3 regions of the Arthrobacter sp. JUb115 genome follow, and region 2 is predicted to be linked to each of the others. Evidence: predicted binding sites of a transcription regulator. Region 2 holds the regulator's gene; each other region holds the start of a gene.
What was found. Region 2 encodes LexA, which represses DNA repair genes until DNA is damaged. Its sites were predicted from a motif close to TCGAACANNTGTTCGA; they were not measured.

Region 1 (10,697 bases), on a different contig from region 2:
GCCCTACTTCAGATCGCAAGGTCATGGGCGGAGCCCTTAGCGTCGACCCTTCGACCCTTCTGGGCATCAATGGCGATGCTATCTACACGACGACTCTTCCAATTTGGTCGCTGCCAACAGCTGATGGAGGGTCCGATGACGGCCGTGTAGGGAGGATGCGTCTTCAAGGCTACTTGCAAGGTTCATATAAAGTCCCGACTACTCGTGAGGCCAGGAATAAGCTGCGCAAACAATCGTCTGAAGCAGGAGCTTTGTGGGAGCGCTCGTATAACGATTCGGAATTCGAGATTGCTGACGACGATGCCATTTACCAACCAGCTGAAGAGGCATAACGATGTCCAAGCAATATGGGGACTTCACACCTTCTGAGCTAGTCGATGAGATCCGCCGAGTCTTTGACGCAACTTGGAAAGAAATCGGCGATATGATCGAGCGCTCAGAAAAGATGGTTCGTAAGATCTCCAAGGGGGAGACTAGCGGCGAATCCTATCGCGAAGCGTTATTGGAGATTCTGCAGCATGGGCGAGCTATCCATGTTCCTGCACGTAGGAGAAACAAGGCAGGACAGCTAGTTAAGGTCCGCGCTAAGCGGAACGCTCCTGAGCCTGTCGTGACTCCTGTCGAGCATGAACCAGATCATGAAGATATTGATGACGAGAATCAAGAAGAGCTCGATGCCGCAGAAGATCGTTCTAAAAACTTAGTTAAGAAGCGCCGGAGAAGGTTTTTCAAGAAGACTACGGTGATGCCCAACGGTGGACGCAAACATGTCATCACGATGCCTAAAGGAAAGCGATCAAAAGGCCACCAACAAGGTATGGCTACTTTTCTGGACACGATGCGCCGCGCGGCTAAGGGTCAGCGAGCTAGAGACAAACGTGGAAAAATCGGCGTCACCTTCGATCTGGGAAATGGTGATTTTCGCACCGTCGAAATCGGTAGCCACGACGGTTATCATCTCTCAGACGTCCTCTCTGATATTCGAACGTTTAAGGACGGAGATGTAGAAGCCTGGATTAAAGATCAGCTCATGGAACGGTACAAAGGAGAAGATTTTGATCCTGATGACTATTCGATTGTGCAGACTGACATCACAATTTACGACGCTGCCCGTGGCAAGGAAGAGCGTAAGGCGCTGGATCAGCAGGATGCTCGACGTTGGAATCGCGACAAGAAGGGCAATCGCCTGATTGATCCGCAACCACCTTCTGGACGAAAGTCACGTCGGCGACGAAGAAATCGTGATCAATGATAGTCAGAGGAGGGACATACCAGCATGGCTGACCAGGACAGGATCGAAGAGTTTTTGAGTGGAGCCCTGGGCAGGCTGCTGCCGGCCGATGTTTCCGTTGACTCGGCTGAGTTAGCCCGCACTCTCAGGGAGCAACTAGTCGATACCCAATGGCTCGCGCAGCGCCTGAATGTGTCCGAGGCCGTAGCTAGGGTGCAGCGCAGTAGGTGGAAGGATTCGTTCCCTAGTCCGGTCGTGCAACGGCCTCTTTTGCATCTGAAACATGAGGTAGAGGAGTTCATTCAGGCACGTGAGCTCTATAAGGGCCCGGGCAAGCCCCTGAACGCGACGCGACGTACTGAATAGAAATATGCAGGTGGGGCCAGAAACAGAACGTTTCTGGCCCCACCTGCATTTAGTTGTCTCAAGAAAAATTCGATGTTCCCGAAACTGCGTGGTGCTTTGCGTATCGGCTACAGATTTCAGTTCGAAGTGCGGAATTTTTAAGAAGCATCCAGTACATTTCTTCTGCGATTACCGGCGCGGGCTCATTTCCGGAAAGTTCTCGTATCAAGCAATTCGTGGCAGCCCAATGGGCTACCTCGTTCAAGTCGAGGTCGACGATCTGATCCACTGTGCAGGTGTATGTCACCCGTTGCAACACTTTGCTCACCGTCCCTGGACGCCCATGTAGTGAAGAAGAGTTCATTTGCGAGCTGAGGAGATCTCCCAACGTCCTATATGTTAATTAAGATTAGCATAATTGGGTGTCAAAGAGAATGATCAGTTAGATTGAAAAGACTAGGCCGCGATCCGTTCGTAAGGGCGAAGGAGCGAAATGTCGACAAGGGAAGCGTCGCCATCCGCGCCTGGATGGACCCAAAAGTAGTCCATCTCCGCATCATAGAGCTCATGCTCATCAAGAGGCCTGAAATCCTCTTCTGGGCGATACCTCGGGGGAGGAGGCCCCACTATGGCTTCCTCAGTAACCGGGTCGAAGATTTCGCGCTCATTCACCGGCGCCAAGTAGTAGCGACTTCCAGGTACTCTAGCCAGGTACTCATGCCAGGCTTTACGATCAGCACGGTATCGAGAGATTTGCTCAGTCATTTCGTCAAGCGCACCAAGCATGTTTGCGAGTTGCCGAAGGTTCGCTGAAATTCGTATGCGCCATACGCCGTGATCGAGATAGACCATGCCTAACGAAGACATTTCTTTCAATGCTTCGTACACGGCTGTCGCAGAGAGCCCCGTAGAACGAGCTATGTCTTTTCTCGACTGGTAAGGGGTTTCCTCAATCGACTCATACACAAGTGCTGCAACAGGCCCTAGAGCGCGAAATACAGGGCGAATTGAGTAGATCTTCCCTTTAGCCAGCCGTCCGTCGTTTGCAACCAGCCGATCAGCAGATTCCAGACGAAGCTCATACTCATCTGCCTCGCCAAGATATCCCTTCTTCGTCTTGACAACGGGAGTTCCTGGAATCTGGACAAGCTCCTTAAGGAGCTTGGAAATCGTGGCGAAGTGCATGCCCGTCGCAATAGCTAGTGCCCTACACCCAACAGCAAACCGAGTCTGCCCTGTCTTATGAGCAAACTCGAACAATGCCCGCAAGAGTACCCGAAGATAAATCCCCGATCGCATCCGAGAAAGCCTCTGATCAAAAAGATCAATCAGAGCCCTCATCTTCCGAATCTCCCTATGAATATCCCCCCGCTGTGAGTTAAAAGTGTCGTTTATGTTGTTTTTACGAACAGGGATAAAACCCTTGCTGACATGACGTTTTTCTACAAAAGACTCAGCTTTCAAGATCTCGGCTTGAAGTCGCGTGTTTTTAGCATCAGTTGAGTACTTGGAGTACAAAGCGGCAAGCCCTGGAAGTCGACCAGAGGTCATTTCGCTGTCAATCTGGTGAATGTCCCACCCGGACGATACAAGCGAGCAGATAACGGCCATGCGTGCTTCAGAAGGGGATGCATAAGATCCCTCGAAAGGTGCTCCTTCTGCGATGGCGCGGGCCAGTGAAGTTTTCGGTTTGATGCGTGCAGCACTTTGGGCGGTGGGTTGAGCTGGGGTTGGAGAAGTTGTATCGGTTTCCGGTGCTGCAGCTTTGCTTACAGAACAGCGCACAGCGCTGTCGAGGAGCTGATTGATTGATTCAGCAGTGTTGCGCACTGTGAAGATCATCACTGACATGTCGAAGTCAGTGATGAGGGTTTGGCTACCACCCTTTTTGTGCCTGCTACCTGGAACGCGGATACAGCCATGCTTGGCCACACGATGCGGGGAAGCGTCCAGAGAAGCCCAGTGCGTTGCGAGGTGTTCAACGAAGAACCTGGCATCGAGGCAGGTTAGAGTCTCGTTGAGCGGAATATAGATGTGGTGGCCACCCGAGATGGAGCGGTCGACTACATACAGAATGTTGAATGAATCAAGCCAAGCCCGGCACTCTTCGAGGTCAGCATCAAGAGAGGGGAACTTCGCATCGAAGTCGAGGCAGATAGTCTGCGCCTGGCCTTCAGGGGAATAGATCATGACTGCAGCTGGACGTGCTGGTGACCCCTGGCTGATGGGACGTTCGTTGCTAGGAAGGTATTTGCCTTCGGCGTTCATCCAGCGGTAGGTGTTCCGGCCGGCGATTTTGGGTGCGAAGAAGTTCCATTGGGCATCTGCTGAGTCTGTGGATTCGCTCGCAAAATGGTATGTCCCTGTGGACAAGAGGGCATGGGAGTCCCTATATTGGTTCATAGACAGAGTAATCCTCCTGTGGGTATGCAAATGTCCCCCTTCCCTTCGGGGAAGGTTGTTAACTAAACAGTCCTTTCTTCTTTATGCGGTGGATCGGATTTATATGGATCAAACGAAACTCGCAATTTCGTTTAGATCGTGAAGGTTAGAAGCCTTCTCTGCATTACTCAGTTGGCGCTAAGTGATGCTTCAGACTTCTAAGATGAGTGGATCGGTTGGCGCTGATCCGCTCATCTTTTGTTTAACCAGCTTTGAGTTTGGGCTCCTCATTCCTTTCGGCTGCTTGCTCAGACAAGAACAAGGGAATCCCGTTTTCGTCGAGGGGTAACTGATCGGCAAGGACTTCGAGGAAGTGGCCGGCGCTCATCCCAGAACGATGAGCGATTTCTTTGAACCTGGCTCGGCTTTCGGCCGAGATGGCATAAGTTGCAGTGACTGCATCTTTTCGCATTCCGTACCCAATCCGAGGGGTCGTTGTTGATGTGCTCATGCCCTTAAACCTAACCGAATCTTTATAACGTGTGAGTGTTGATGCGGGTGTGTCGGACGAAAATTAAGTCTGAAGTGGGTTAATGTCATGATTTTTTGGAGTCTCCAAAGCTGTCCGACTGCCTCCTTGCCAAGATTTTGGTCTTTAAGCATTACTTCCGCATGCAAATATACGAGGATGAACTTTTCTTGCACCACTGTGAAATAATGTTGAGGAGACATTCGCCAGTGGGCCTTAGCGCTCCGTTATTGACTATGCAGCTTTTACTGTGAGAACTTCTGACCAATGGGTGGTGTATCTGGGACTCATCATTTCTCTTTTCATCTCCCACGCCGGACCCTGTTGCAGACCCGCTAGCCCCAGGCCAATGGACTTCACCCCGTGTTCTCGTCGAATCTGCTCTACAAGGCTGCCAATTTGTTTCTGTTCATGAGCTGAAACGAAAGGTTCGAAAGTTTCCTGCATTGCCGCCGGCCTGAGATCCGTGAGCACCACACCAGCCCTGGCATAACGCACACCCACCAGAATTTGTGGCAGCAGTTCCTTAGCCGCCTTAGTGAGGACTACGGGATCGGACGTAGGGCCAGGCAACTTAACGGTAATCGCCGGTTGGTAATTCTGCTGCTGGTTGTAATAGCTCGTCATTGCCCAGGCGCTCAGCACCCCTGCGTGTTTCTTGTGACGGTGGAGCCTGGCAGAGCCCTGCTGCGCATAGATCCCCAAAACCTGTTCCATGCCCACACGATCAGTGATCGGCTCAGCAAAAGACCTGGAAAATATCAGCTGATCCTTGATCGCGCGCTCCTCCTCCATTGGGATGCACGGAATACCGCGGAGCTCCAGCACCGTTCGCATCTGGACGATAGAAAATTTATCCCGGATCCGCACCGCATCAGCATCACGCAGATCCTTAGCCGTCCAAATCCCCAGCCCTCGCAGTCGTTTGGTGAGCCGTGGCCCGATACCCCAGATTTCCACTGCCGGCAGCCTGCTCAGCAGCGTCTCAGTTGTTTCCCGTGGCGCCCGATCCCATACGCACACGCCACGCAGCTCAGAAACGTGCTTTGCCGTCTTGTTGGCCATTTTCGCCAACGTCTTCGACCGAGCGATTCCCACGCAGACTGGCAGGCCGGTGAGCCTCAGAACCTCTGATTTGATCTTCTCCCCAAGTACCTGCAGCTCCTCTAAAGTGCCTTTGACGCCCAGGAAAGCTTCATCAATGGAGTAGACCTCCACCCAGGCAGAAAATCTAGAAAGCAGCTTCATAACACGCGAACTCATTTCCCCGTAGAGCTCGTAATTAGAGGACTTAGCAACAAGCCCGAGACGATCAGCATCTGCAGCGAGCTTGAACCACGGCGCGCCCATTTCAATGCCCAAAGCCTTAGCTTCGGAAGAGCGCGCGACGGCACAGCCGTCATTATTGCTAAGTACGATCACCGGCCGCGATTCTAGTTTGGGATCGAAGACCCGCTCGCAGGACACGTAGAAGCTATTGACGTCTACGTGTGCGATGTACTCCTGGTGAGGATTATCAGTTAATTGAGATGGTGAAGACATGTGGTGGCAACTCCCCAAATCCTGAAATCCGATAGCTCAGCAACATGTAGGTCGGGATAATCAGGGTTCTCCGCTTTCAGTACTACTCCGGTAGGTCCAAGGGAGAGCCGTTTAACGGTCATCTCTCCGTCGATCACTGCAATAACCACGTGTCCATCATGCGGTTCAACTGATCGATCAACAATAAGCTCGTCTCCATCGCTGATACCCGCATTTCGCATTGACTCACCCGATACGCGAACAATGAAGGTCGATACCTGGTCCCTAATCAGCATCTCAGAAAGATCAATTTTGGAGTCGCTGTAATCCTGGGCTGGGGACGGGTATCCCGCGCTCACTCTGCCGAGAGCTGCCGCCACGACAGCTTTAGCCGAAGTGATTGGGGCACACTGAAGTATTCGATCTATTCCCATACTGCTCAACTTTCCTTAGAACATATATTCTAACTCTAAGGCTAGGTTATGCATCGGACGGTTCGATCACCTCATGCATTCTGAACCGAACACAGATCGCAGCTAAAGCATCTTGGGAGCGAGCCGGGGCTTCTTAATAACGTTGCGATCAAAGGCATAGCTTCGAGATAGTTGATCTAAGGAAGTGAGGAGTGACTGATGGCAGACGAACTTATCAGATTAGAACGACGAAGGATTCAGCTGCAAGTGGTGCAAAAATTACTTCTACGATGCCGGCTGTGGACGTTTTTGCTTGGCATTTTCCCACTTACTGCAGTTCTGATGCAGGTATTGAATCCTGGTTCAATGCCAATGCCTCTTTTTTGGGGCTGTCTCGTATTTATCGTGCCGGCAGTAGTCTGCTTTGTGCGCATGCTTCAGTATGAAGACCGGGTCCGGGTGGTTCGGCAGTATGTGCTCGACGAAGAAGCGAATGTTAGGCTCATTTGATTCGCTGCTGCAGCGTTCAGTGCTGAAAACCGGCGAGATGTGTTGCTGATTCCATGATTTTCATCTGCCGACATGAAAGAGTGGACTGCTTTTAACTTGGAAGCCTGGGCCGAAGAGAGTATCGTTGATACTACAGAAGGTGAGGACAAGGTCCCTCATTATGAGTTTGGAAGTCTACAGAACGTATGCGTCTGTAGGCTTTTCCATTTTAAACTGGGCGGTTCTTAAGTACTCCGGGAACTTTGTTCCCGCCAGAGACCCAATTGGCCACATCTGAGTCAATACTTCGAATTATCCGCAGTGCATCTCTGAGCACGTCCATCACATCAATCTGGAATAGCGGCTCCATGTGGGATACACGGTTCCTGAGTCCGTGGACATGATTCACTAGCCAATAAGTCTTGGACCCATCTGAGTCCTGGATATTTGGGAAGGCACGGACGAGACAGTGAGTCCACATCATTTCGCGATTGATGTTCTCTTGCGAATTTCCAGCCTCAGGCGCGTGATTGGGTAAGAGATCTTTCCACATTCCGAACATCACTTGCGCTAGAACATCGTCATGCGTGACCTGGGCCCCGAATCTTCTATGCTCTGGTGCGCGCGCAATTGATTCTTTGTTTGCTCGGCTCAAAGCGCTGCTTCTCTTGCTAGAGATCAGCCCGCGCAACGGAGTTTCTGGTTCTTCAAGTAGCCAACTTGCCCTGCCGCCATTCGCCTGATTCCAGGCTTGCAGCTCACGATCCATGGCGTTACGTAAAACCACTTCGGTAATACCAAGGATCGATTGTGTTGCCGCAGTCAGCTCAAGATTCCATTGATACAGCTTCAAAGCCTTATCTTGATTTCCGTCAGCGGCATCGAGATAGGGCTGCATGCGAGAAAGATGCAGGCAATTGATGATTTTCTGTCGAGTGCTAAATGAGGCCACCGGATAATCATCCTCGATAGTCGCATGGGAATGAAATGTGAGCGCCAAGACCGCGATAGCGGTACACGCTAGTTACGGAGCCAGCGGGGATTCTAGAGAATTTCTGGGCGCTGGACGAAGACCCGCTTCGTGTCTAGATCCTATGGTTGGTGGAGGCTACTGCAACAAGAAATATCTTTTGAAATATCTATTGAGCATTTCAATACAAAACAGTAGGCTGTGTATTGTTATGAAGAACACAGAGACCCAAGCGACCTTGTCAGCGGCTAAAATGCCGCTGGGCAAACCAGTCATAGGCTGGTTGTGTGGTCTTGGCATTAAGTCGTTGGGAACTGCTGTCTTCTTAACTGCGATTATTTGGGAAGCGACAAAGTACGGAGTGGAATTCGCTTCTTTCATTGCTATGCTTTCGAGCCTCGTTACGATGGCCTTCTTGCTTATCGGAGGTCATTTGTCAGATGCGCTCCGCCCAAGAAAGATGATGTTGTTGGCCTCAGTCTTCTTGTCGGTCATCTTGGCTGTGGGGATGATTTGGTCAGTTGCTAGCGGGGGCAATGAGATTCAATTAGTGGTTCTTACTGTTTCGACTGGTTTGTACGGTGCAGTTAGCGCACCAGCAGCCGCGACTTTAACGAGAGAGCTTACGTCTATCCAAGCATTCCCGAGGGCGCTGTCGATTGAGCAGTCTCTGAACCAACTCACTCAAGTCGTTGGCAGACCGTTTGGTGGCCTGCTTGTTGGAATTGGAGGATTTGCTCTAGCTTCTGGGGTGAATATTCTTACGGTAGTTGCGATTATCGTGAGCCTGCTGGCGATTCCCTCGAATCCAGAGAGACTAAACCGACCCAAGATCGCATTTATGACCGCACTGCGGGAGAGCGCGGTGCTTGCAAGCAGGCAACCAGTACTTAGAATCACAGTGCTGACAACTGGGGTGGTTGCTGGTTTCCTCATTCCTTTTACAGTCTTGATAATCCCACTCTGGGCACGTGCTAGCGGCGAATCGCCTTTGACCGCTGGTATGGCAATGGGTGCTGTCGCTGGTGGAGCATTATTCGTAACTGCCTATGCAAGTATCCGTGGAACTTTCAACAGGCTAGGGGCGACAGCTTGCATCGGTATTTTTATCGCTGCTATTGGAATGATCTTATTTGTCTTGTCCACCGGGGTTTGGGCCTTTGGCGCGGCTTTCGTTGTTGGCCTGGGTCAGGGAATCTACATTTCGCATGGCGCTCCTTTAGTCCGAGCTGGAGTACCTATGGACTCGATGGGGAGAGTGCAGGCTATTCTCGCGCTCGTGCAATCACTGTTCATGACGCTCTGCTTGCCGCTACTGGGCATGCTCAGTAAGGGCGGTGACCCATACCCAGCTTTGTGGACCATGTCTTTCGCGCTGATACTGATTGCGATTATCGCAATCACCACTAAATCTTTCCGTGAAGCCACCCTGGCCTCATTGGAACAGTGAATTCCGGGCGAGATACGTCCGGAAGGAAGGAAAAAATGCAGAAGAACAACGGAAACAAGAAGATGGTCATCGCTATGAAGAAGGTCAGCAAGGTGACCAAGAAGAGCCAGCCGACTCTGTTCTAAAGGACCAACATCCAGTTGATGCCCGTCACAGAGTGTGGCGGGCTTCAACGTTTGCACTACCAATATTTTTAGCAAGGAAGAACGCAGTGGACTACATCAAAAAGTTTGAAGCCCTATCAGGAACTATTGAAGAACGCTTGGCCCACGCTTCTCATGAGCAATTAGCGAAAATTGCCACCGAGGAACTTAGCAATTTCATGCGAGAGAATGACTTTGATGCACAGGACTTTCTTTCCTGGTCGGTGTCAGCGGAAACGCTTCCCTACCAGGGCTGGGACTTCGATTTCGGTGAACCTGCAATTACCGTAGCCCGAACAGAGAATTTGAGAATTGACCTACTGTACTGGATGCACAAGGCAGCACCGGTGCACGATCATGTAACTTGTGGATCATTCGGTGCGCTAATTGGGGATCGCCTACACCCTCGTTATGAGTTCACTGCGGCACCTGGGGAAGAGATTGATGGAGCAATCACCCTAGGTAATTTGGATGCGACTGATCTTCGCTTGATGCGTGAACGCGAAGCTGAACCGATCCTCCCAGAACTGATCCACGATATCTATTGGATTGATACTCCTAGCGTTACGATTGTTGTCCGTTGCAACGAACATCCAGGAATCGTGCGTCGCCCCGCAGATTACTACGCTCCTGGAGTTCGCATCGTCGATCCAATGCGGTTGAAGGATTCACTTGTCAAGCGCAGGAACGAGGCAATGGAACTTCTCTCCTTAGCTGACCCTGTTGCCTATGAGAAAGCGTTGGTCAACGTTTTTACTAGCGGGTCTCCAGAGCAGCAGGTCCAGTCCTATATTCAAGGCGCCGAGGAAAATGAAGAAGTGCTGATGGCAGTTATGGAGAATGTTCACTCATCAGAACTGCTCAAGAAGCTTAGCGCTGGACGAGAAACTTATGAGCGCAGGGCACTTTTCTCAGGTGTATACAACGGTGAAGACGAACAGGTTCAACTCCTTGCAGCCTTGCTCTGGGCTGGAGCGAACAGTGAGCAGACCTTAAAGATTTTCATTGAACGGTTTGGAGAAGGCACCACACAGGATCATATCGATGAAGCCTTAATTCGATTGGCTGACATGGATGAGTCGCTCCAAGACTTTTTGGGGACTCCAAAGGAGCTCGTAGCCTAGCAATGAACTATCGATTAGCGCCAGATGTGTACTTTGCGCAAAACGGAAATGACCAGGAAACCAAACTGGTAGGAGTTTCGTCGTCCGCATTTGAACAGTA
Region 2 (10,697 bases):
GCCCTGGACCAGGCGCACTGCCTGTCCGCCAGCGATATCTACTGCAGGCAAAAGTTCGAGGATTGGTTGCTCGCTCATGATGTCCTTAGTGAAGAAGTAATGTGATTAGTAGGTCAAGGACCAGGCTGCGATCAGGCTCAGGCCTGCAAGTACCCACAGCGCGATGATCCATGAGATATGGGCCTTCTGGCTCTTCAGCGAAATGGCTCCGCCAATCAGGAAGGCCCCGACAACGCCCAGAATAAGGGTCCACATGCCTAGAGCGTCCCCAACCAGTTGCGAAGCAGCTGCGCGCCAGCGTCCCCGGACTTCTCCGGGTGGAACTGCACTGCCGATAGCGGGCCGTTCTCGACGGCGGCCACGAAGGGCGTTCCGTGCGTCGACCAGGTCACCTGTGGCGGGGTCATCGCTGGCTGGGTTACGTCGAATTCCCACTTCTGAACAGCGTAGGAGTGCACGAAGTAGAAACGTTCACCCTCGATGCCGGCGAACAGCTTGGATCCTTCCGGCGGGCGTACCGTGTTCCAGCCCATGTGCGGGATGACATCCGACTGCAGGCGTTCAACCTTGCCCGGCCATTCGCCAATGCCTTCGGTTTTCACACCGTGTTCCACGCCTTCTTCAAAGAAGACCTGGTGTCCCACGCAGATACCCAAAACCGGCAGGCCCCCGGCAATGCGGCGACCGATCCAGCGCAGGGAACCGGTTTTGGCCAGCTGCTCCATGACCGAGGCGTAGGCGCCAACACCGGGGACTACCAGGCCGTCGGCGGCCACGATCTTCTTCGGATCTGCGGTCAGTTCCACTTCGGCACCGGCGGCTTCCAAAGCGCGCACAGCGGAGCGGACGTTGCCGGACCCATAATCCAGGACAACTACTGTTTTCTTTTCCACTTACAGTGCACCCTTCGTGGATGGGATCTTGTCGCCCATGCGCTCATCGCGCTCTACCGCTTCGCGCAATGCGCGCGCGAAGGACTTGAACTGCGCTTCAACGATGTGGTGCGGGTCGCGACCCGAGAGCACCTCGATGTGAGCACAGATCTGTGCGTGGAAAGTGATGGCTTCGAAGACGTGACGGGTCATCGAACCGGTGAAGTGACCACCGATCAGGTGGTATTCCTGGCCCGCAGGCTCGCCGGAGTGCACGAGGTATGGCCGGCCCGACACATCGACTACCGAACGGGACAGGGCTTCGTCCAGTGGAGCGTAGGAGGTGCCGAAGCGGCGGATGCCGGCCTTGTTGCCCAGTGCCACGCGCAGTACTTCGCCAATGGTGATCGCGGTGTCCTCGACGGTGTGGTGAACGTCGATGTGGGTATCGCCGGTTGCACGCACGGTGAGATCGATGAGCGAATGCTTGGATAGCGCAGTCAGCATGTGGTCGTAGAACGGCACCGAGGTGCTGATCTCAGAGACACCGGTGCCATCGAGGTCCAGTTCAACGAATACGGACGATTCGCTGGTCACGCGTTCCATGCGGGCGCGACGTGCGCCAATCAATTCGGCAGACATGTCTTCCTTCGCTTGTCTTTGATTACTTCTGCGAGCCGAGCAGTTCGGCAAGTCGTTCCAAGAAGGCTGTGGTTTCCGATTCGGTTCCTGCCGTAACACGCAAGGTTCCCGGGATTCCATTGTCGCGGATGATGATGCCGGCTTCCAACAGGCCTTCCCAAATCTTGTGGGGGTCTTCGACGCCACCGAAGAAGACGAAGTTGGAGTCGGAGACCGATGGCTTGAGGCCAAGTTCCTTCAGGCGCGCGACGATGCGGTCCCGCTGGGACTTGATGTCCTCGACCTGGGCCAACAGCAACTCGATGTTCTTCAAGGCCGCGATGGCGGTTGCCTGGGTCACTGCCGACAGGTGGTACGGCAGTCGCACCAAGCGGATGGCATCGGTGACTTCTGGCGCAGCGGCCAGGTAGCCTACGCGCGCACCGGCCAGGCCGAAAGCCTTGGACATGGTGCGCGAGACAATCAGCCGCTGGCGGCCTTCGAGCAGGCTCAGCGCCGAGGTGGTGCTGGCCAAGGAGAACTCGGCGTACGCCTCATCCACGATCACCATGCCGTTATGCTCGCTCATGGCTTCATATACCGCGGTGATGACGTCCAGGCCAAGGGCCGTGCCGGTGGGGTTATTCGGAGAGCAGAGGAAAACGATGTTCGGCTTGTGCTCGCGAACCTGTGCGGCTGCGGAATCGGCGGACAACGTGAAATCTGCGGCGCGTTCACCGGCGATATATTTCGTGTCAGTACCACTGGCAAGCAGCGGGTACATGGAGTAGGTTGGGCCGAAGCTCATCACGGCACGGCCGGGGCCGCCAAAGGCTTGCAGGATTTGCTGCAGGATTTCATTGGAACCGTTAGCGGCCCAGATATTGTCCTTGGTGAGCGAGTGGCCGAGGTAATCGGCTAGGAGTTCGCGAAGCTCGGTGAACTCGCGGTCCGGATACCGGTTCAACATTGCCGCCGCCTTGGCCACCTCTTGTGCAATGGCATCGACGACTGTCGGTGGCAACGGATGGGTGTTCTCGTTGACGTTCAGCTGGATGGGCACGTCAATTTGTGGTGCGCCATAAGGGGATAGCCCGCGGAGATTCTCACGCAAGGGCAGCTGACTCAAAAGTTCACTGCGGTCATTCACGCATCAAGTCTACGTGCGCAGCGCGCCTGCCGGTGAATCCGCTACGGCCACAGGTAACAAACTCGAAGCAGGCTGGGGAAGCTAGCCGGCAAGGACCGGAATCGACAAGGTTTCGCCAACCTGGATTTCGCTGCCGGTCAGGGCATTGAGTTCGGCGATGTGGCCCACTGCCGAGGTCACGTCGTAACCGGTGGCGTAATCCCGGGCCAGGCTCCACAGCGTATCCCCTGGAATAACGGTGACATCAACGGTTCCGACTCCAACAGGAGTATCGGCTGCGGCATGCGCGTCAGAGGCAAACATGGAGATGAAGAAAGCTGCGGCGATGGTGAGTGCGAAAATGGGCATACCCACAAGCACGGCCCATCCGCGACGGTTGATGCGGATCTTCAGTGGTGCCTGGGTCTGATTTGAGTCAAGTGCGACGGTTGCCATGACTTTGTCTCCTCAAGAAATTCAAGTGATGCGAATTTGTATTCGAAAGCGTAGATTCGAAAACTTGTTCGAACCTCGTATATCTGTTCTAACAGAGGTTTGCGGAACTTGTCCAGAAGTTTTCGAACAAATCTTTGAAAGAAGCTCGCTTATCTACTAAGATTTCGAAGTAGACGAGCAATGAAAACATCTCACCATCTAGCGCCGACAGTTTGGACTTACGAACTTTCGAATGATTGCTAGGGAAGGCAAAATCTCATGTCAGCTTCACAACGCACTCCCCGATCGAATGCACGTTCGCTGACGATTCGCCAAAAGAAGATCCTGGAGACGATCCAGCGGTCAATCGGCAAGAACGGTTATCCACCATCGATGCGTGAGATTGGTGACGCAGTAGGGCTCAAGAGCCTTTCGAGCGTCACCCACCAGCTGAGCCAGCTGGAAAAGCTCGGCTATATCCGTCGAGATCCACGCCGTCCGCGCGCAATGGAAATCCTGCTGCCTCTGCAGCTGGCCGAAGACGCCGAGAAGGCCGAAGTTTCGAAGGAGGTCGAGCCAGATGCCAGCGAAGACGCCAAGATCATTGAATTGAGCACTTCCGCTGACACCACCATGGTTCCCCTGGTTGGCCGTATCGCTGCCGGCGGTCCGATCCTTGCCGAACAGTCCGTCGAAGATGTTTTCTCGTTGCCTCGTCAGCTCGTAGGCCACGGCGAACTGTTCATGCTCAAGGTTTCCGGCGATTCAATGGTTGACGCTGCGATTTGCGATGGCGACTGGGTAGTTGTCCGCCGCCAGCAGACGGCGGACAACGGCGACATCGTAGCTGCCCTGCTCGATGAAGAAGCCACGGTAAAGACTTTCCGGCAGCGTGACGGGCATACCTGGCTGCTTCCGCAGAACTCGCGCTACGAACCAATTTTGGGTGATGCCGCAACGATCATGGGACGCGTCGTCTCGGTGATGCGCTCGCTCTAGAATACGTACGGTCATTGCGCTGGTGCTTGGCACCAGCGCAATTCTCGTTTAACCCGCTATTGGCCGGCGTTCAACTCGAATTGAGCGGCCGCCGAGAAGATCATCCAGCGTTGGATTGCCGCCGAAAGCCGGCGTGGTTCCTGGTCAGCCAGATGGCGCGCCGTTGCCATGACCAGCCTCCTGGCCTGCTCCCGGCTCCGGGCTTCTATGCGGACATCATTACCGGCGAGGGCCAGATATCGGCAGAGTATCCCCGCGAACAGGTTGCCGTCTCCCCCGCTGTTGAACGAGAGGACCCCGGCAGCAGTTGACAGCGATTTCGTGGTGGCATCGATCAGTACTTTAGCGTGAGCCAGATCAGCAGGCTCGCCAAGCTCAAGCAATGCCCCGAGCACCAGGCCCTGGTTATAGGTGTAGACCGCTGGTTCCACGGCGTGTCCCTGCGTGGTCAACCGAAGTCCGTCCAGATACAGTCCTCGCTCCACGCTGAACAGATTCTTTTCCAGCCACTGGAGAAGCTCTCGCGCGGTCTCTTTCTCCCCGGTACGGGCAAAGAACAGTGCCGCCGGCGCGTTGGCTGGCGTGTTCTTGAAATCCCGCTTTCTGGACCAGTACAGGCCGCCGTCCAGCACCCCATCCATGCCGGCATGGAGCTGCCGTCCCAGCGTCCGAACTGCCGCCTCGGCAGGACGGCTCCTGTGTCCCGTCACCAGCTGCGTGAACTCTGACAGGCGGCCGCTGGCCAGGGCAAGCCAAGCCATGTCGTCGAAGAAGTAGTTGGGCAAGATCCCGAAGTTTCGAATTCGAATGCCGCGCAATAGGCCGTTGGCCCGGGCAAGCGCTTCGCGCGCCCGGTGTTCGTTGCCTTCGTCCCAGTACGATCGGCCCTCATCGATGATGGCATCCAGATAGTGCGCCTGCCACCAATAGTTCCACTCCGCAAGCGGGTGCGCGAAACCATTGAGATTGCTGAGCATGCTTCCGTCGCGCAACCGATGCGCTTTGCTGTAGCTCTGTCCAATCCACGTTCCGGGCAACCCCATGAGGCGATGCCCGAACCGCTGGTGGGTGTCGATCGCGGCTTGGTGCGCCAATTCCTGCATGGACTCCATGGTGCCTTCCGATTCGAGCTTCATCAGTTCTTGTCACAGACCTTAGTGCATCTGGAAGCATCATGCTGGTACCGGTTAAAGAACTTGAGCTGTCCCGAAGGACAGCTCAAGTTCATACTCTGGCCGCGGCTATTTCCCGCCCGGGTTCAATCGCTTGAGAACACCAGTGATGACCTTCTTATCGACAGTCGGCCACATCGGCGGCAGGGTAGCTTTCAAGAAGCTGCCGTACCGCGCCGTGGCCATGCGCGAATCAAGGATCGCCACAACGCCCTTATCCCCGACCGAACGAATCAAGCGCCCAGCACCCTGGGCCAGGCGAATCGCCGCATGGGTGGCGGCAACCTGCATGAAGCCATTTCCGCCATGCTTGGCCACGTCCTCGGAACGGGCCTTGGAGATAGGATCATCCGGGCGCGGGAAAGGAATCTTGTCGATGATGACCAGCCGGCAAGAATCGCCTGGCACGTCTACGCCCTGCCACAAGGTCATGGTTCCAAACAGGCAGGTGTCGCGTTCGCTGCTGAACTGTTCGACCAGCGACTTCATGCTGGCTTCACCCTGGCACAAGATTTCCACGTCCAGGCGCTCGCGCAAGATGCTTGCCGCTTCCTCGGCGGAACGCTTGGAAGTGAACAGCGCCAAGGCGCCGCCACCGGAGGCCTTGATGAGATCTTCGATCTCATCCAGCGTCTCCGCCGCCAGTTGGCGTCCTGGCTTGGGCAGGTGCTTGGCCACGTAGAGGATGCCCTGCTTGGGGTAATCGAAAGGGCTGCCAACATCTACGCCGGTCCATGATGGAGCGCCGGCGCCCATCAGGCCCAAGGAGCCTGCTACCGAGTCGAACTGCGAGCCAATGGCCAAGGTGGCGCTGGTCAATACGACCGTGCGCCCGTCGAAGAGGCCCTCGCGCAACTTGCCGGCCACCGACAACGGTGCCACGTTCAAGGTTGCAGGCTGGCTCTCATCGGCCTCGACGTAGCCCCGGCCTTCGACAAACTCCCGCGGACGGGTGGTGTACAGGACCTCGCGGCGTTCTTCGGATTCGAGCATGCGAATCGCATCATCCATCACTGCCTGCAGCTGGGAGCGGGCAGTCTGGCGGCCGCCATCGGCCGGTGCATTGGCTTCGGGCTTGGACAGCGCCAGAGCCAGCCGGGCCTGCTCCACGATGTCGTTCAGGGCAATGCCCATGTCTTCGCGCAGACCATGTTCCAGCAAGCCTGTCGGCAACCCGGTCAACGACTTTTCCAGGCGGTTTGCGGCCTTGACCATCTCATCCGCATTGATACCGCAATGGCGCTTGGCACCGCCAGCGGCGGTAAGCACCATGCGCGAGGAGAGCGCGCCCGAAACCGAGCTGGTCACGCGATCTTGCAGTTCGTGGGCCTCATCGATGATCGCGACTTCGAAGTCCGGGAGAACCGAAAGCCCCTCGAAGGCCGAAACCGCCAGCAACGCATGGTTCGTAATGACCACGTCGGACTCGGCGGCACGGGCACGCGCCATTTCCGAGAAGCATTCGTCCGCCATCGGGCACTTCTGCGAGCCGAGGCACTCCATGGCCGAAACCGAGACCTGCTTCCAAGCCTTGTCACTAACCCCGGGCACCAGTTCATCGCGGTCACCCGTGTCGGTCTCTTCGGCCCATTCACGCAGTTTCATTACTTCGCTAGCCAGCGGCGAGTAAGTTGTGCCGGCAGGTATTGCCGGCTCGTCCATGGAAAAAAGAGTGCCTTCGTCATCCGGGTATCCGCCGCCGAGCTTGTACTGGCACAGGTAGTTCGAGCGCCCCTTGAGCAGCGCGACATCCATCGGGCGCGAGAGCTTGCCCTTGAGCGAGTCGAGTAATCGCGGTACGTCACGGCCGACAATCTGCGATTGCAGCGCCAATGTCGCGGTGGAGACGATCACTGGCTTGGCGCTGGTTTGCGCGTGGGCCAGTGCCGGAATCAGGTAGCCCATGGACTTGCCCGTTCCGGTACCGGCCTGCACCAGCAAATGCTTTTCGTCTTCCAACGCGCTGACCACGTGCTTGACCATTTCCTGCTGGCCGGTGCGCATGGCGCCGCCCATGGAAGTGACCGCGGCCTCCAGGAGCCCCAGGGCCTGCTCTTGCTTATCCATGAAGGTTGAAGGTCTCCAACTCTGCAGCAAAGGAATCGCGCACCTTGACGATCAGCCGGGTGCCCTCCTCCAGGTGTTCGCTTTCCAGGATCTCGGATTCGCTCTGGTGCAGCTTGGCGATCAAATCCCCCCGGTTGTAGGGAATGAGTACCTCAAGCTGGACTCCGGGGCGTGGAATCGAGGAACTGATCTTTTCCAGCAGCTCCTGGATGCCTTCACCGGTATGCGCAGAGACAACCACAGTGTTGGATTCCTTGTTGCGGATGCGTTCGATAACGAACGGATCAGCCACATCAGCCTTATTCACCACGATGATCTCTGGGATGTTCAACGCGTCGACTTCGCCGAGCACGGTGCGCACGGCCTGGATCTGCCCTTCGGGATCCGGATGGGACCCGTCAACGACGTGCAGGATGAGATCCGAATCGGCGATTTCCTCCAAAGTGGAACGGAAGGCTTCCACCAGCTGGGTCGGAAGGTTGGAAACGAATCCCACGGTATCGGCCAGGGTGTAGGTCAGCCCGTCTTCGGTCGCCGACTGGCGAACGGTCGGGTCCAGGGTAGCGAACAGCGCGTTCTCCACCAGCACACCGGCGTTGGTCAGTCGGTTAAGCAGCGATGACTTGCCAGCGTTGGTGTAGCCGGCAATGGCTACGGCCGGAACCTCATTGCGCTTGCGGTTGGCACGCTTGGCTTCGCGCGCAGGCTTCATGGCCTTGATCTCGCGGCGCAGCTTCGCCATGCGGTCGCGAATGCGGCGGCGGTCCATTTCAATCTTGGTTTCACCCGGTCCACGCGAACCGATACCGCCACCGGCGGCACCCACGCGGCCACCGGCCTGGCGGGACATCGATTCTCCCCAACCGCGAAGGCGCGGCAGCAGGTATTCGAGCTGGGCCAGTTCAACCTGCGCCTTGCCCTCTCGCGACTGGGCATGCTGCGCAAAGATATCCAGGATCAGGCTGGTGCGGTCGATCACCTTGACCTTGACGATATCCTCCAAGGCGCGACGCTGCGAAGGAGCCAGCTCTGCATCGACAACCACGGTATCGGCGCCAGTGGAAGCAACAATTCCGCGCAGCTCTTCAGCCTTGCCCGAGCCGAGGAAAGTCGATGGGTCCGGCTTGCTGCGACGCTGCACCAGCCCGTCCAGGACCTCCGAGCCGGCGGTCTCTGCCAAAGCGGCGAGCTCACGCAGAGAATTCTCGGCGTCGGTGACGGTGCCGTCGCTCCAGATGCCAGCCAGCACGACGCGTTCCAGGCGCAGCTGGCGGTACTCGACTTCGGTGACGTCTTCCAGTTCCGTGGACAGGCCTGCGACGCGGCGCAGCGCACGGCGGTCGTCCAAATCTTCCTGGTCCCCGTCGAAATGGGTGAGGCCGGAGGAAAAACGGTTCAGTGCAGAGGCTTGCCCGGCGAAGATGGAACTCTCTTCTTCGCCGAAGTGCTGGACCTGCGGGCTCTGCGCATCGTCGGCTGCGAGGATTCGATCGATGGCGGCCTGGATCTGGGCATCATCCATAGATGCCGAATCGTGCTCGTGTGACTCGGAGTTAGTCATGGTCTCCTTAGAAGTACTTCGCTTTCCAGAATAGTGCGGGTGGGCCCCACTTTGCGACGTGGCGCGTTCAGTTTCGGTTGGTTCATCAAACATTCGTGGTCCTTTGCAAGGAGTAAAGGTCTATGAGCAGACAGGTGAATGCATGGTTACCGGTGAGCAAAGGCGAATGCGGGGTTCCAAAAAGAAGAACTGCCAAGAAGGGGAAATGACTTTGCTGTCTGCTGATTCATGCAGGTGGGCGCGCAAGAAGTGCACGGCCAGCTCGTGGAATCGCGGGTAACCAAGAGGATTACGTATTAGACGAAAATGAAAGTCATAGGGAAAACTCTATCAGTGATATCGTGTCGTGCCTATATCGCTTTGCTCACGTTGGAGACCCTGTTCTTTGGGGTAACCGTACTGGGCGATAAACTTTGCCTATGACCTCGGATCACTACTTCACCGCCAGCCCGGCCTCGGCAGACGAACGTCGCACCATCGAAGTCGAGCTCAATGGCTCGCTGCGCAAAGTGCAGACGGCCTCCGGCATTTTCTCCCCTGCCGGGCTGGATAAGGGCACAGCGGTATTGCTGCAGTACGTGCCGGCCCCTCGCGGACGCATCCTGGATATCGGGTGCGGCTGGGGGCCCATCACCTTGGCCGCTGCCGAGCAGTCCCCGCAGTCCGAGGTCTACGGCGTCGACGTCAATGAGCGTTCCATCGATCTGGCCCGCTTGAACGCCACGGCGTTGGGCTTGTCCAACGTTGTTGTCGGCACTCCTGAATCCGTGGATCCGAACCTGGAATTCGACACCATCTGGTCCAACCCGCCCATTCGCATCGGCAAGGATGCCCTGCATGAGCTGCTGATGCTGTGGTTGCCCCGTTTGGCGCCGGGCGGCGAGGCCTGGATGGTGGTGCAGAAGAACCTTGGCAGTGACTCGTTGCAGAAGTGGCTGGTTGAGCAGCTTCCCTCGGAGTGGAAGATCACCCGCGAAGCGACCGCCAAGGCCTTCCGCGTGCTGAAGGTAGCGCGCCCGGCCTAGAGGACCGAAGGCAAACCGCAGATCCGCTAGCCGAGCCAATCTGCGGTTCTGCGAAGAACCGGATCAGTTCTACTGCGCACCGAGGATCCCGCGCGCCACCAGATCCGCGGGGCCGCTGAGGATCGTATCTTCTCCGCCGCTTGCATTGCCGCGGAATTCAACGCCGACCACGCCGCCTGGCACCGCAACAGCCCACTGGTTGATCAGCGCGGTGCTGCGCGCCCAGTAGCGTACGGCAGCTGCAGCCGCGCAGGCACCGGTACCGCAAGAGAGGGTCTCGCCTACCCCGCGTTCATGGACGCGCATCTGGACCTGGGCAACTCCGTCTTCTTCAATCAGCGGTTCGGATGGAACCACGAATTCCACGTTGGTGCCGTGGGCAGGAACGGGAGATACCTCTGGTGCCTGGAACAGGTCCAATTCTTCGAGCATTCGGGCATCGGGCAACGCCACAACGGTGTGCGGATTGCCCATGGTGATGCTCAAGGCCGGCAGGGCCTGTTCCCAGCCACGCGGCTTGACCATGGAGTCCACGGATTTTTCGGCCGCGTCCTGCTCGAAGATCAGGCCCCAAGGACCCAGGTTCACTGCGTAGCCATCGACCAGGCGGGTAATTTCCTTGACCCCTGCACGGCTGCCGATTTGGAAGCTTTGCCCCACCTGGAGGCTCACCAGCCCCTCGGCAATCAGGTAGTGCGCGAAGGCACGCACGCCATTGCCGCACATTTCGGCGATGGAACCGTCGTTGTTCCGGTAATCCATGAACCAGTAGGCCTTGGGGTTCTCCAGGAACTGCTCTTCGTATCCCGGAACCTT
Region 3 (10,697 bases), on a different contig from region 2:
GCCAGCAATTGCGCGAAGTCCCCGGTGTCCACGTAGACCACGCGTTCGAGGCTCGGGGTGTCGGCGCGGGTCGCCTCCACCATCGAGCGGTAGTTGCTGGTCTTGAATTCGGAGACCGCCAGCAGCAGGCGCACCCCGGAGTGGTTGACCGCGTAGGCGTATTCGTGGGTGCGGTAGGCAGGATTGACGTTGACCAGGATGACGCCGATCTTCGCGGTGGCGTATTGCGCGAATACCCATTCCGCGCAGTTAGGCGCCCAGATGCCCACCCGGTCTCCCGCCTCCAGGCCGGCGGCCAGCAGGCCCTTGGCCAGGGCGTTGATCTGCGCATCCAGGTCACTCCATGACCAACGCCGTCCGCTGGCCGCTTCAACCAGTGCTTCTGCCGGGCCGAAGCGGGCAGCGGTGCGTTCGAAGTTGGCTCCGATCGTCTCTTCGATCAGCTGCGGTCCGCTCTCGCCCTGGGCATAAGCCTTCATCTGCGTACCCCTTCATGGATCGCCTCGTCGGAATTGGCGCGGACACGAAACATGTGCCCAGCGTCACATTCACACCCTAACCGCGAGCTGTCCCGCTGCCAAGCGCCAGGAAGGAGCCATGCTGGTGGCCAAGTGGCGACATGGGGCCGTGGCGGTCCGTGGCAGTCCAGTGCCTCCCGGCATGATTCAGGTCTGTAAATCAATCGTCGAATACAGTGCGGCCCAGTCATTCATACTTGTAGACTCTCAATCGACCCAGAATAAGTATTTCACCCTCTTGGACCGCCGCGTTAGAGTTGCCAGCAAGCGTCTTCTGCGCATTCGACGCGCGGTCCGACGATCGGAGCACCATGGACACGAGACTACTTCGCTACTTTGTCGCCGTCGCCGAAGAACGCCATTTCGGCCGCGCAGCGGCGCGCCTGCATATCGCGCAGCCCCCGCTCTCCCAGCAGATCAAGCAGCTCGAAGAGACCCTGGATACCCAGCTGCTGATCCGCACCACGCGCAAGGTGGAACTGACCAACGCCGGCGAGCTGCTGCTGCGCCGCGGACGCATCCTGCTCGCAGAGCTCGACCAGCTCTCCCGCGATGTGCGCACCGTGGGCCAAGGCGCGCTGGGCGTGCTGCGACTGGGTTCCACCGGCAGCGCCACCTCGCGCATCATGCCCAAGCTCATCGAAGCCAGCTCCCAGCAGATGCCGGGCCTGCAGCTGAATGTGCAGGGCGAAATGCTCACCCCGCAGATGGTCGAGGGACTGGTCGAGGGACGCCTGGACCTGGCTATCCTGCGCCCGCCGGTGCGCGGCACCGAGGTGGACTACATGCTGCTGGACCGCGACCACCTGGCCGTGGCGCTGCCGCTGGGCCACCCGCTCGCCGCCCACGATGAGCTGGACCTGGAACAGCTGGCTGGCGAGAAGTTCATCTGCTACCCGCCATCCTCCGCGGTGAACAACATCATCATGGACTCCTGCCGCCGCGTGGGCTTCGCCCCGCAGATCGCGCAGGTGGCCAGCGAAACTTCCACCCTGCTCACCTTCGTCGCCGCGGGCCTGGGCATCGGGTTGCTGCCTACCACGCACTACCTGCCGCACAGCACCCGGATCACCTTCCGGCCGCTGCGCAACGCACCGGCCGTCGACCTGGCGATCGCCTGGAAGGCCGGCAACGAGTCTGCGCTGGTGCGCAACTTCCTGGAACTTTGCACATTGCTCAACCCCCTAGAAAGGCTGGACCCCGATGCGAATCCAGCGGATTGAAACAATCCCCTACGCCATCCCCTACAACCACCCGCTGCGCTTTGCCAGCGGCGAGGTGCACACCGCCGAGCACGTGCTCATCCGCGTGCACACCGACGAAGGCGTGATCGGCACCGCCGACGCCCCGCCGCGCCCGTACACCTACGGCGAGACGCAGAAGTCCATCGTCGCGATCGTGCAGGATGTCTTCGCCCCGCAGCTGATCGGCCTGGAGATCATGGACCGCGCCAAGATCCGCCAGGTGCTGGATAGGACCATCCACAACCAGGTGGCCAAGGGCGCGATCGACATCGCCGTCTGGGACGCCATCGGCCAGGCGCTGGGCACGCCGGTGCACAAGCTGCTTGGCGGCTTCACCGACTCGATGCGCGTGAGCCACATGCTCGGCTTCAAGCCCGCCCAGGCGCTGCTCGACGAGGCCCTGCGCTTCGGCGAGCAGTACGGCATCACCACCTTCAAGCTCAAGGTCGGCCGCCGCCCGCTCGCCCTGGACATCGAGGCCTGCCGCGTGCTGCGCGAAGGGCTGGGCGAGGACGTGGAGCTCTACCTGGATGCCAACCGCGGCTGGAGCGCGAACGAGTCCATGGAGGTGCTGCGCCAGACCGAGGGCCTTGGCCTGACCATGCTCGAAGAGCCGTGCGATGCCAAGGAAGCGATGAGCCGACGCCGCCTGGTCGAACGCTCCCCGATCCCGATCGTCGCCGACGAGTCCGCGCCCACCGCGGGCGATGCCTCGCGCGAACTGCTCTCCGGCGGCGCGAACGCAATCTGCATCAAGACCGCCCGCTCGGGCTTCACCGAAGCCACCGAAATCCTGGGCCTGTGCACCGGACTGGGCGTGGATGTCACCATGGGCAACCAGATCGACACCCAGGTCGGCTCGCTGGCCACGGTGACCTTCGGCGCGGCCTTCGAAGCCACCAGCCGCCGCGCCGGCGAACTGTCCAATTTCCTGGACATGGCCGATGACCTGCTCGCCGAGCCGCTGCAGATCGTCAACGGCCGCATTCCGGTGCGCACCGTGCCCGGCGTGGGCGCCGCCATCGACGAATCCAAGCTGGCGCGCTACCGCCAGGACCACGTGCTTTCCACCTCGAACTAAAGGAGATCCCCATGTTGTTCCTCGCCCGTATGGACGTTGTTTTCCCGGACCACCTGACCAATGAGCAAGTCGCTGACTTCCAGGCCCGGGAAAAGGAGTACTCCGCAAGCCTGCAGCGCAGCGGCAAGATGCAGGGCATCTGGCGCGTGGTCGGCGAGTACGCGAACCACTCGCTGTACAACGTCGAATCCAACGACGAACTGCACGAAATCCTCAGCGGCTTCCCGATGTACCCGTACATGAAGATCAAGGTCACCGCGCTGGCCAAGCATCCGAATTCGCTGGCCTAGGACTTTTCCGGACCGGCGGATTCCCTCCGTGTCCCAGCCCACAAGCATTGATATTCAAAACGTTCCAATGGCCGACAAATGAGTATTTCACTTGGCATAGACGCTGCACTACATTGAATATCAATCACCCGGGATGATGGGGGTCACAGTATGGATCCGCATCCGCCACACCACATAATTTAGGGGAGTCACCATGACCACTGAAACTCCAGCAGACGCAACTGCAGCCAAGTCCGGCAACGCCGCCACCGACAGCTTCCGCAACTCCGGCAAGCTCGGCAGCATCGCGACCTCCACCGAGCGCGTGAACATGCTTGCTTCCAAGCTCGTCAAGGCCGCCAACGACATCATCCTCGAAGAGCGCGTGAGCTACGACGAGTTCAATGCCCTGAAGGCATGGTTGATCAAGGTTGGCGACGACGGCGAATGGCCATTGTTCCTGGACGTGTGGCTGGAGCACTCGGTGGAAGAGGTCGCCACCGACCACCGCGAAGGCAACAAGGGCTCGATCGAAGGCCCTTACTACGTGCCCGAAGCGCCTTCGCAGAACACCCCTGCCACCATCTCGATGCGCGAGGACGAGAAGGGCACCAACCTGCTCTTCCAGGGCCAGGTCCGCTCCACCGACGGCTCGGCGCTGAAGAACGCCAAGATCGAGCTGTGGCACGCAGACGAAGAGGGCTTCTACTCGCAGTTCGCCCCTGGCATCCCCGAGTGGAACCTGCGCGGCACCTTCATTGCTGACGAGGAAGGCAACTTCCAGATCAACACCATGCAGCCAGCCCCGTACCAGATCCCGACCGACGGCGCCTGCGGCCAGCTGATCGTCGCCGCCGGCTGGCACGCGTGGCGCCCAGCGCACCTGCACCTGAAGGTCTCCGCCGAGGGCCACGAGTTGCTCACCGCCCAGCTGTACTTCCCGGGCGATGCGCACAACGACGACGACATCGCCACCGCGGTGAAGCCGGAACTGATGCTCGACGTGCACCCAGCAGCATCGGGCAACGGCAAGCAGGTCACCTACGACTTCGTGCTCGACCCTGTGAAGTAAGCCCCAGCGCGCCTCAACACGGCGGGGGTCCCGGCAGCATTGGCCGGACCCCCGCCGTTGCCGTACCCGGAACCTCGACGAACGGGCGAACACCCGCCAATCCAATGGGAGCGCAGCATGAATGCTTCAACACTGAACGATCCAGCCGGGAAGTTCCAACCCCAATCCATCGCGCACCGAGCTGCCGATACCAGCGAACCCCAGAACCACTGGGCCTGGACCGGATGGATACCAGAAGAGGAGCACGGCATCTCGATGCTTGCCGCCTAGGCTTTTGCCCTCAGTACTACCGACGCGAAGCCGAAGGTCCCGACAGCAATGACGCTGCCGGGACCTTCGGCGCACCTGAGGACGGACTCCAGGCAATGCGGCTGCCTGCAGCGGGCGCACTGTTCATCTTGCGGCCAGCTAGCTTGCTCGGGATCAGCCCGCGGCCTTCTTCACCAGGTCCCGGATCCTGTCTTCCGTTGCAGAATCCAGCGAGGTGATAGTCCATGCAACTGGATGCATGCGGGAGCCTTCCTCGTAGGCTGGATTCACGACTTCTCCAAAACCGAAAGCTACGAAGTCCTTGTCAGGCTTGATGTAGCAGACGTCTTTGCCATCCCGGACGTAGAACGGAAGTCCCCAGCGGACGATCGGCTCCAGCGATGGTGCGCTCTGCATGATTATGGCGTGAAGCCGTTCGGCAATCTCGCGATAGGGTGCTGGAGCTGTGCTGAGCTTGGCCAGAACTGCGGCGTCGCCTTTTTTGGTGAAGATCATCCCTAGTCTCCTTCTAACGGTTGGCGCTGCATTGCGGCGCTGGGTGATGTCGCTCGCGCGATCGCTTTTGGCGCCCGATCGGCCCATAATGCACCTTACCGACTAAGGGCATCTGATTCACGGATTCTTGCACTGGAATACAGGCAGCTGGCCTCAGGACAGCTTGATCGCGCAAGGAAGTAGCATGGACGCCCAACTCATACGCGTATTGGTTATCCCACCAAGTTGACTAGTGCACTGTTAGGCTACTGACATGCGTAAACTTCTAGCCATCTCCGGGTTCGCCATGATCGTGGCCTACGCGGCTTACGGCTCACTGCTCATGAACAATTGGGCCGTGACCGCAGCAAGTGGACTCTCCCTCGATGAAACCATTTCCGAGATGGCCTCAATGGACCAGAATTACGACTCGCTTGGAGGGTGGGTCTTCGCAGCCACTGGAACCGCCCTCGCCATTTCTTGGCTCGTTCCGGTAGTTTCCGCCGGACGCAAGCTGCCCGCCTGGGCGGCTATCGGAGCTTGGAGCCTGATCATTGCCTTAGGCGCACCGGCTTATTTCTTCGCTTCTTTCGCCAATATGAACTCGGTGGGCGACACCTTTGCCGATTGGAACGCCGATGCCGCCTCGAATCTAGCCGCACCCCTGTACATGGCCAGCGTCCTCGCCTTTGCCATACTCGCAGCCATGGCAGCCCTTGGCATCCGAACTGCCTTCACCCGGCCGCCACGCCCCCTGCATCCAACTAGCAACTAGCACGGCACCCATTACTGCCTCCCCTGGTCCAGCGATTTTCGCGCCAGAACCACGCTTAATCGCATTCGTATAAACTTTCTAGAACTTATCCACAATTGGTTTCGAACCAGAAGATACTGTCGATAATCTGCGCGAACGTTAACTATGACTATTCCCGCATATCTAGACGATCACGACGATGAACATCGCCTTCCACTGCGCCCGCCGGGCACCCGCATGGAGTCGCACAGAGCGTCAGCGCTCGACGCCCATCGCGAGCACCAGTTGTTCTTCGGACCCATCAAGCAGGTTGCCGACGAACTATTCAATGCGGGCCCCGTGGATGGGCCCGGAGACGCATTGGAACGCCTGAAGAAACTCCAACGCCTGATGAGCAGCGCTGAAGCCGCTATCTGCGTTTTACTGGCAGACGGAGTCGAGCAGGTCAGCGCGTCCTTCAATGACCTGATTGCCACCGAGCATGCCCACACCCCAGACGAGGAAGCCGAAGCCAGCAAGAGTGCCGAATACTATGGCATAGACCGTGGCAGCGAGCAGGTCATCAACTCCAATTTCGTAGCTGAGTCAGCTGTCGCATTGCGCGAATCCGTCCGTAAAGCCAGCAAGCGGATGTTCCATGCCAAGGGCTTGCGCCACGCCTGCAAAGCCACCCTTGCCGCGCTCGCTGCAGGTGAGATTACCGTTAAGGCCGCCCACGACATCGTCAAATACTCGCAAGACCTTTCCCCGGAGCAGGTCGGCCGCATGGAGGAAAATTTGCTGCCTCTGGCAAGAACAGCCTGCGACGAGACCGTCTACCAGCGGGCCCGTCGCTTTCACGACCGGATGAATCCCAATTCGGCAGAGAACCGGCAGAAGAACGCATTCGCAGCCCGTAATCTCAAGGTGTGGAATGAGGAGAATGGCATGGCTACCTTGCAGCTGCATCACCGCGCTGATGTCATCCATTCGATTCGCAACTCGATAAAGCAGGCAGCCGCCCAGATCACTGATTCCAAGGATCTGCGCACGCAAACGCAGGTTGAAGCCGATGTGCTTGCGGACGTGTATCTGCATGGCTGGCCCGGAATGGAAGGCATGCCGCTGAAGCCACGGGTTGCCATCACGATCCCAGCCATTGAAATGCTCGCGAATCCCGCTCGCGCCCTCGCTGATTTGGAAGGTTACGGGCCGATCCCAATCGGCGTAGCGTTGGAAATCGCCGCGGATGCTCCGTCGTTCCAGCGCGTTCTGACCGACCCGTGGACGGGAGCCGCAATTGATGTGGAGCCCAAGAAATATCGGCCTTCCCAGGGGTTGCGCGATTTGCTGCGTTACCGCGACCAGCATTGCGGTTTCCCTGGTTGCCGCCGCCTGCCCGATCGTTCGGAAATTGATCACATCGAAGCGTATGGACAGGGCGGCCACACTACCCGGCAGAACACTCATCTCTTGTGCAAGCAGCATCAGATGTACAAGCACGCGCTTGGCTGGAAGGTCTTCGCTTGCCCGGATGGCTCCAAGACGTGGGTATCTCCGCACGGGCTGCGGTCAATCACGGTTCCCGAGAGCGTGGACAACGTGGAGAAATTTGATCATGTCAACGATCGTTGTCCTCAACGTCCCCAGGAGGCTGCGGCCTGCGAGGTGCAATTGACCCCCGAAGTGCGGCGAGTACTGGGGCTCGGCCAAGATGAGGGCCTGCCCGGAACCGAAACCAGCTAGAGCCAGTACCTGATTTGGATTTCGAGCGATAAATTTTTTCAGTCACTAGCACCACCACACCACCCATACTTCGCAGGAGCAACGGCTTTGAGTCTGGTTGCAATGCTGGACGCGGCCTGAATCAAGAATCCCGGCCGCGTTCGATTCAAGCGATTCGTGCTGAATGAAGAAAATCTACAGTCACAGCGCGTAGGTCAACTCGAACTCCGCATGGTTCTGCTGCCCTCGGGAATGAAAATTTTTTTCAGTCGGAAGGCACTATCCTTCAAGGTCGAAACGCGCCAGCGCAGCAAGCTCAGTACGGTTTGAGACCGCCAGCTTCGTGTAGATCTTGGTCAGGTGGTATTGCACTGTCTTGGTTCCTATATACAGCTCTTCAGCGACACGTCGATTGCTTGCACCTTCGCAAACCAGCTTGGCCACGGCTTGTTCCTGCGCCGTCAGCGTCGACCAGTCAGCACTCTCCCTGCGCAGCATCCCGGTTCCGCTTGCCTGGAGCTCACGAGTGCAGCGGTCGATGTACACGGATGCATCGAAGTGCGTGAAAATCGCCAGCGCGCGGGTCAACGGCGCAACGCATTCGGCTCGCTTGCCGGCTCGGCGCAGGCATTGCCCGTAGTAGAAATCAATTTTTGCCCGGTGGTAGACCGACCCGATGCCTTCCAAACGGCGGATGGCATCTTCAAAGGCCAAACGGGCTGCGTCGATATCACCGCGGGCTGCCAGCAAGGTGCCTTGCACGCTCAGGAATCGAGCGGCTCCGCTCTGGTGGCCTGAAGCGAGAGCACTCTCCAGCAACGGCTGTACGAAATTTTCTGCTTCATCCAGGCGTTCGCAACGGATTAGCGCCATGGCGTATGTATCCTGCCAGGTCCAGAAACCTGCTTGGTCGATGCCCTGCGTACGGTCCAGCCGAAGCAATGGTTCCAGCGTCCGCACAACCTCTTCATGGTTTGCCTGCGCCCGGGCAATCTCGGCCCGCGCCATCCGGTAAGGCATCTCCATAATGGCATAGCTTCCGGTGCGTGCCCACGACTTGCGTAGGTGCAGATCCGCCTGCTCCCAATTGCCGCGCAATGCGTGAATCTGCACCGCGGTCAGCTGGATCAGCGGACGCAGGATCTGGATTTCAGAACGCTCCTGCAGGGACTGCGCGGATCGAACCGTCTCCAGCGCTTGGTCCCAGTCGCCCATGAGGAATTCAGCGCGCGCCGACCAGGCTTTGGCCCACAGCGAGATGCGCAGGGAACCATCGCTGAAGTCCGTGGAGCTGGCTGCGGAGAGCTCGTGCCGGGCTAGCTCCACGCGATCGGTCGCGAGGTAGACCCAGCCCAGTGACATTTCTGCGCGCTGGCGCTGTGCTCCTGCCGGAAGGGTGGCCAGCAGGTCCATCAAGACCTGCTCCCCCTCATCAGCCCGGCCCATCATCGCCAGGCCGAGCCCTTGGATGGCTGCATTCTCAATGGCCAGCGGGCTGCCCACCTGGGCAAGGCGCAGCGATTGCTCAGCCCAGTCAATGATCTTCTGCCCCTTCAAACGGCACAGCGAATCGAGGACTTGGCGTTGGGCGATCGCGGCCATCACATCGTTGTCCTGATGCTGGACCGCGTTCTGCCAGGCACTGGACAGCCAGCGCTGCGCGGTGTTGGCGCGGCCTTGCAGGATCGAGATGTATCCGGAAAGCACGTCCCGTTCCGGACTGCTTTCCAAGCTCGAAAGCTGATGCGCGAAGGTTTGCGCCCGCGGCAGCTCGCCGGCGGCGACAATCGCATCCACTGCGTTGAGCAGCAGGGAGTCGCGGCGCATCGGTTCCGGGGACAAGTGCATGGCCCTGAAGTACGCGGTAGCGGCCGAAGACCACTCGCCCCGCTTGCCTTGGGACCGCGCGTAGTCTTGCAGTTCCATCGACAAGCTGCCATCGGGCAGGATGCTCGCATCGGCCCGATGGCCCAGCTTGGCCCCCTGGTCCTCGACGATGTCCGCGGCGCAAGCATGCAACCGGATGCGGGTGCTCAGCGGGATCTGATGGTAGACAGCCATTTGGGTCAATGCGTTCTCGAACCCGAGCCGCACCTTCCCGCTATGGCCGTGGGTTTGCGCCAGCGAGGAGTCGAGAATCTGCTGGATCGGCAGCAGCGGATCATCCTCGCCCACCAGCTTGGCGATATTGTCGATCCGGGCCTGCGCGCCGAGCACCGCGGCCGCTTCCAGCAGCGCCCGCGCCCGCGGTTCCAACCCCTCCAATAGCTCGATGACGTGCAACGACAGGGCGCGAGGGGCAGGCGGCCAGCGGTCGAACTGCTCCCAGCTGTGCTCCGGATTCTCCTGGGCCAGCTCGATGACCACCTGCAGGTTGCCCTCGGTGTAGTCCACCAGCTGCTCGACGGCCATGGGAGGCAGGTCGATCCCCGTCCTGGCGCAGATAATCTCGCGCGCATGCGTTGGATCGGGCACTTGAAGCTGCAGGATCTTCAATTGGCTGTCGGCCAGGAATTCCCGGGTTTCCGGTGAAAGCCTGGCCAGGTTCTGGTCGCGCATCACCAGCACGATGAGTACCGGTTCATTGCGCAAGCGGCGCCAGGCGTAGTGCAGCGCCTGGAAGCTCAGGTCATCGACCCATTGCGCATTTTCCAGCACCAGCACACGGGGTTGCGGCGCCTCCCTGCGCAGGTATTCCAGCAAGGCCTCGCCCAGCGCCCCGGCCGAGCCTGCGTGGCTGCGTTGCAGCAACGGGCCCAAGGCGGCTCCGGGCTGCGCGGTTTCCCAGCGCGAAGCGGTCACCAGCTGCACCGATTGGCTGGCCAACCGGGTTAGCAGCGCCTTGATGATCGTGCTCTTGCCGCTGCCGCGCGGACCCTTCAGCACGGCCAGGGTACTGCCAGTTTGCTGGACTTCGCGGGAAAGGCCGATGAGCGCATCCTGGCCCTGCTGGGCACTGAGCATGGCGTTCACCAGCCTTCCTGCGTCGCCGCGTTGCGTTTCGATGTGCTGCTACTTCCCTGCTCCCGCGGCAGCCAGCTCTTCTTGCGCGCTGCGCTGCGCGGCCGAACGGGTCATCGGGACGCAGGTGGTGACCAGCGTTCCAACGATAGCAACTGCGGCGAAGACATAGAATGCGGTTCCCGGGGAAACTCCCGCCGAAAGCAGCACTCCGCCCAGCAGCGGGCCGAAGATCCCGCCCAGCCTGCCGAATCCGGCGCACCAGGCCACCCCGGCCCCGCGGGCGGCACTGTGGTAGTAGTTCGACACAAATCCGTAGATCAGCACCTGCGTGCCGATGGTTCCCACAC

Region 1: the regulator LexA is predicted to act here: its motif matches at 6,459-6,474, upstream of EDF61_RS14890 (LexA family protein).
Region 3: the regulator LexA is predicted to act here: its motif matches at 5,769-5,784, upstream of EDF61_RS09160 (HNH endonuclease signature motif containing protein).

What each region holds. Positions count from the first base shown of each region.
Region 1 is NZ_SOBS01000009.1:88,333-99,029, forward strand. It holds gene EDF61_RS14860 (hypothetical protein) at 1-332, shown strand, start outside; gene EDF61_RS14865 (hypothetical protein) at 335-1,252, shown strand; gene EDF61_RS14870 (hypothetical protein) at 1,277-1,597, shown strand; gene EDF61_RS14875 (winged helix-turn-helix domain-containing protein) at 2,033-3,766, opposite strand; gene EDF61_RS14880 (hypothetical protein) at 4,221-4,469, opposite strand; gene EDF61_RS14885 (Y-family DNA polymerase) at 4,722-6,029, opposite strand; gene EDF61_RS14890 (LexA family protein) at 6,008-6,442, opposite strand; gene EDF61_RS14895 (hypothetical protein) at 6,641-6,931, shown strand; gene EDF61_RS14900 (hypothetical protein) at 7,140-7,862, opposite strand; gene EDF61_RS14905 (MFS transporter) at 8,092-9,330, shown strand; gene EDF61_RS14910 (hypothetical protein) at 9,542-10,597, shown strand; gene EDF61_RS14915 (TylF/MycF/NovP-related O-methyltransferase) at 10,600-10,697, shown strand, end outside.
Region 2 is NZ_SOBS01000001.1:43,557-54,253, forward strand. It holds gene priA (bifunctional 1-(5-phosphoribosyl)-5-((5-phosphoribosylamino)methylideneamino)imidazole-4-carboxamide isomerase/phosphoribosylanthranilate isomerase PriA) at 1-78, opposite strand, end outside; gene EDF61_RS18670 (CG2302 family histidine operon protein) at 106-255, opposite strand; gene hisH (imidazole glycerol phosphate synthase subunit HisH) at 258-893, opposite strand; gene hisB (imidazoleglycerol-phosphate dehydratase HisB) at 894-1,514, opposite strand; gene EDF61_RS00220 (histidinol-phosphate transaminase) at 1,537-2,643, opposite strand; gene EDF61_RS00225 (LysM peptidoglycan-binding domain-containing protein) at 2,725-3,078, opposite strand; gene lexA (transcriptional repressor LexA) at 3,337-4,056, shown strand; gene EDF61_RS00235 (glycoside hydrolase family 76 protein) at 4,113-5,192, opposite strand; gene EDF61_RS00240 (ATP-dependent DNA helicase) at 5,298-7,295, opposite strand; gene hflX (GTPase HflX) at 7,288-8,856, opposite strand; gene EDF61_RS00250 (class I SAM-dependent methyltransferase) at 9,276-9,881, shown strand; gene dapF (diaminopimelate epimerase) at 9,951-10,697, opposite strand, start outside.
Region 3 is NZ_SOBS01000004.1:283,933-294,629, reverse strand. It holds gene EDF61_RS09195 (AMP-binding protein) at 1-479, opposite strand, end outside; gene EDF61_RS09190 (LysR substrate-binding domain-containing protein) at 830-1,741, shown strand; gene EDF61_RS09185 (enolase C-terminal domain-like protein) at 1,722-2,843, shown strand; gene catC (muconolactone Delta-isomerase) at 2,855-3,133, shown strand; gene catA (catechol 1,2-dioxygenase) at 3,327-4,184, shown strand; gene EDF61_RS18785 (hypothetical protein) at 4,302-4,454, shown strand; gene EDF61_RS09170 (DUF1801 domain-containing protein) at 4,608-4,949, opposite strand; gene EDF61_RS09165 (hypothetical protein) at 5,203-5,703, shown strand; gene EDF61_RS09160 (HNH endonuclease signature motif containing protein) at 5,848-7,407, shown strand; gene EDF61_RS09155 (LuxR C-terminal-related transcriptional regulator) at 7,666-10,350, opposite strand; gene EDF61_RS09150 (MFS transporter) at 10,399-10,697, opposite strand, start outside.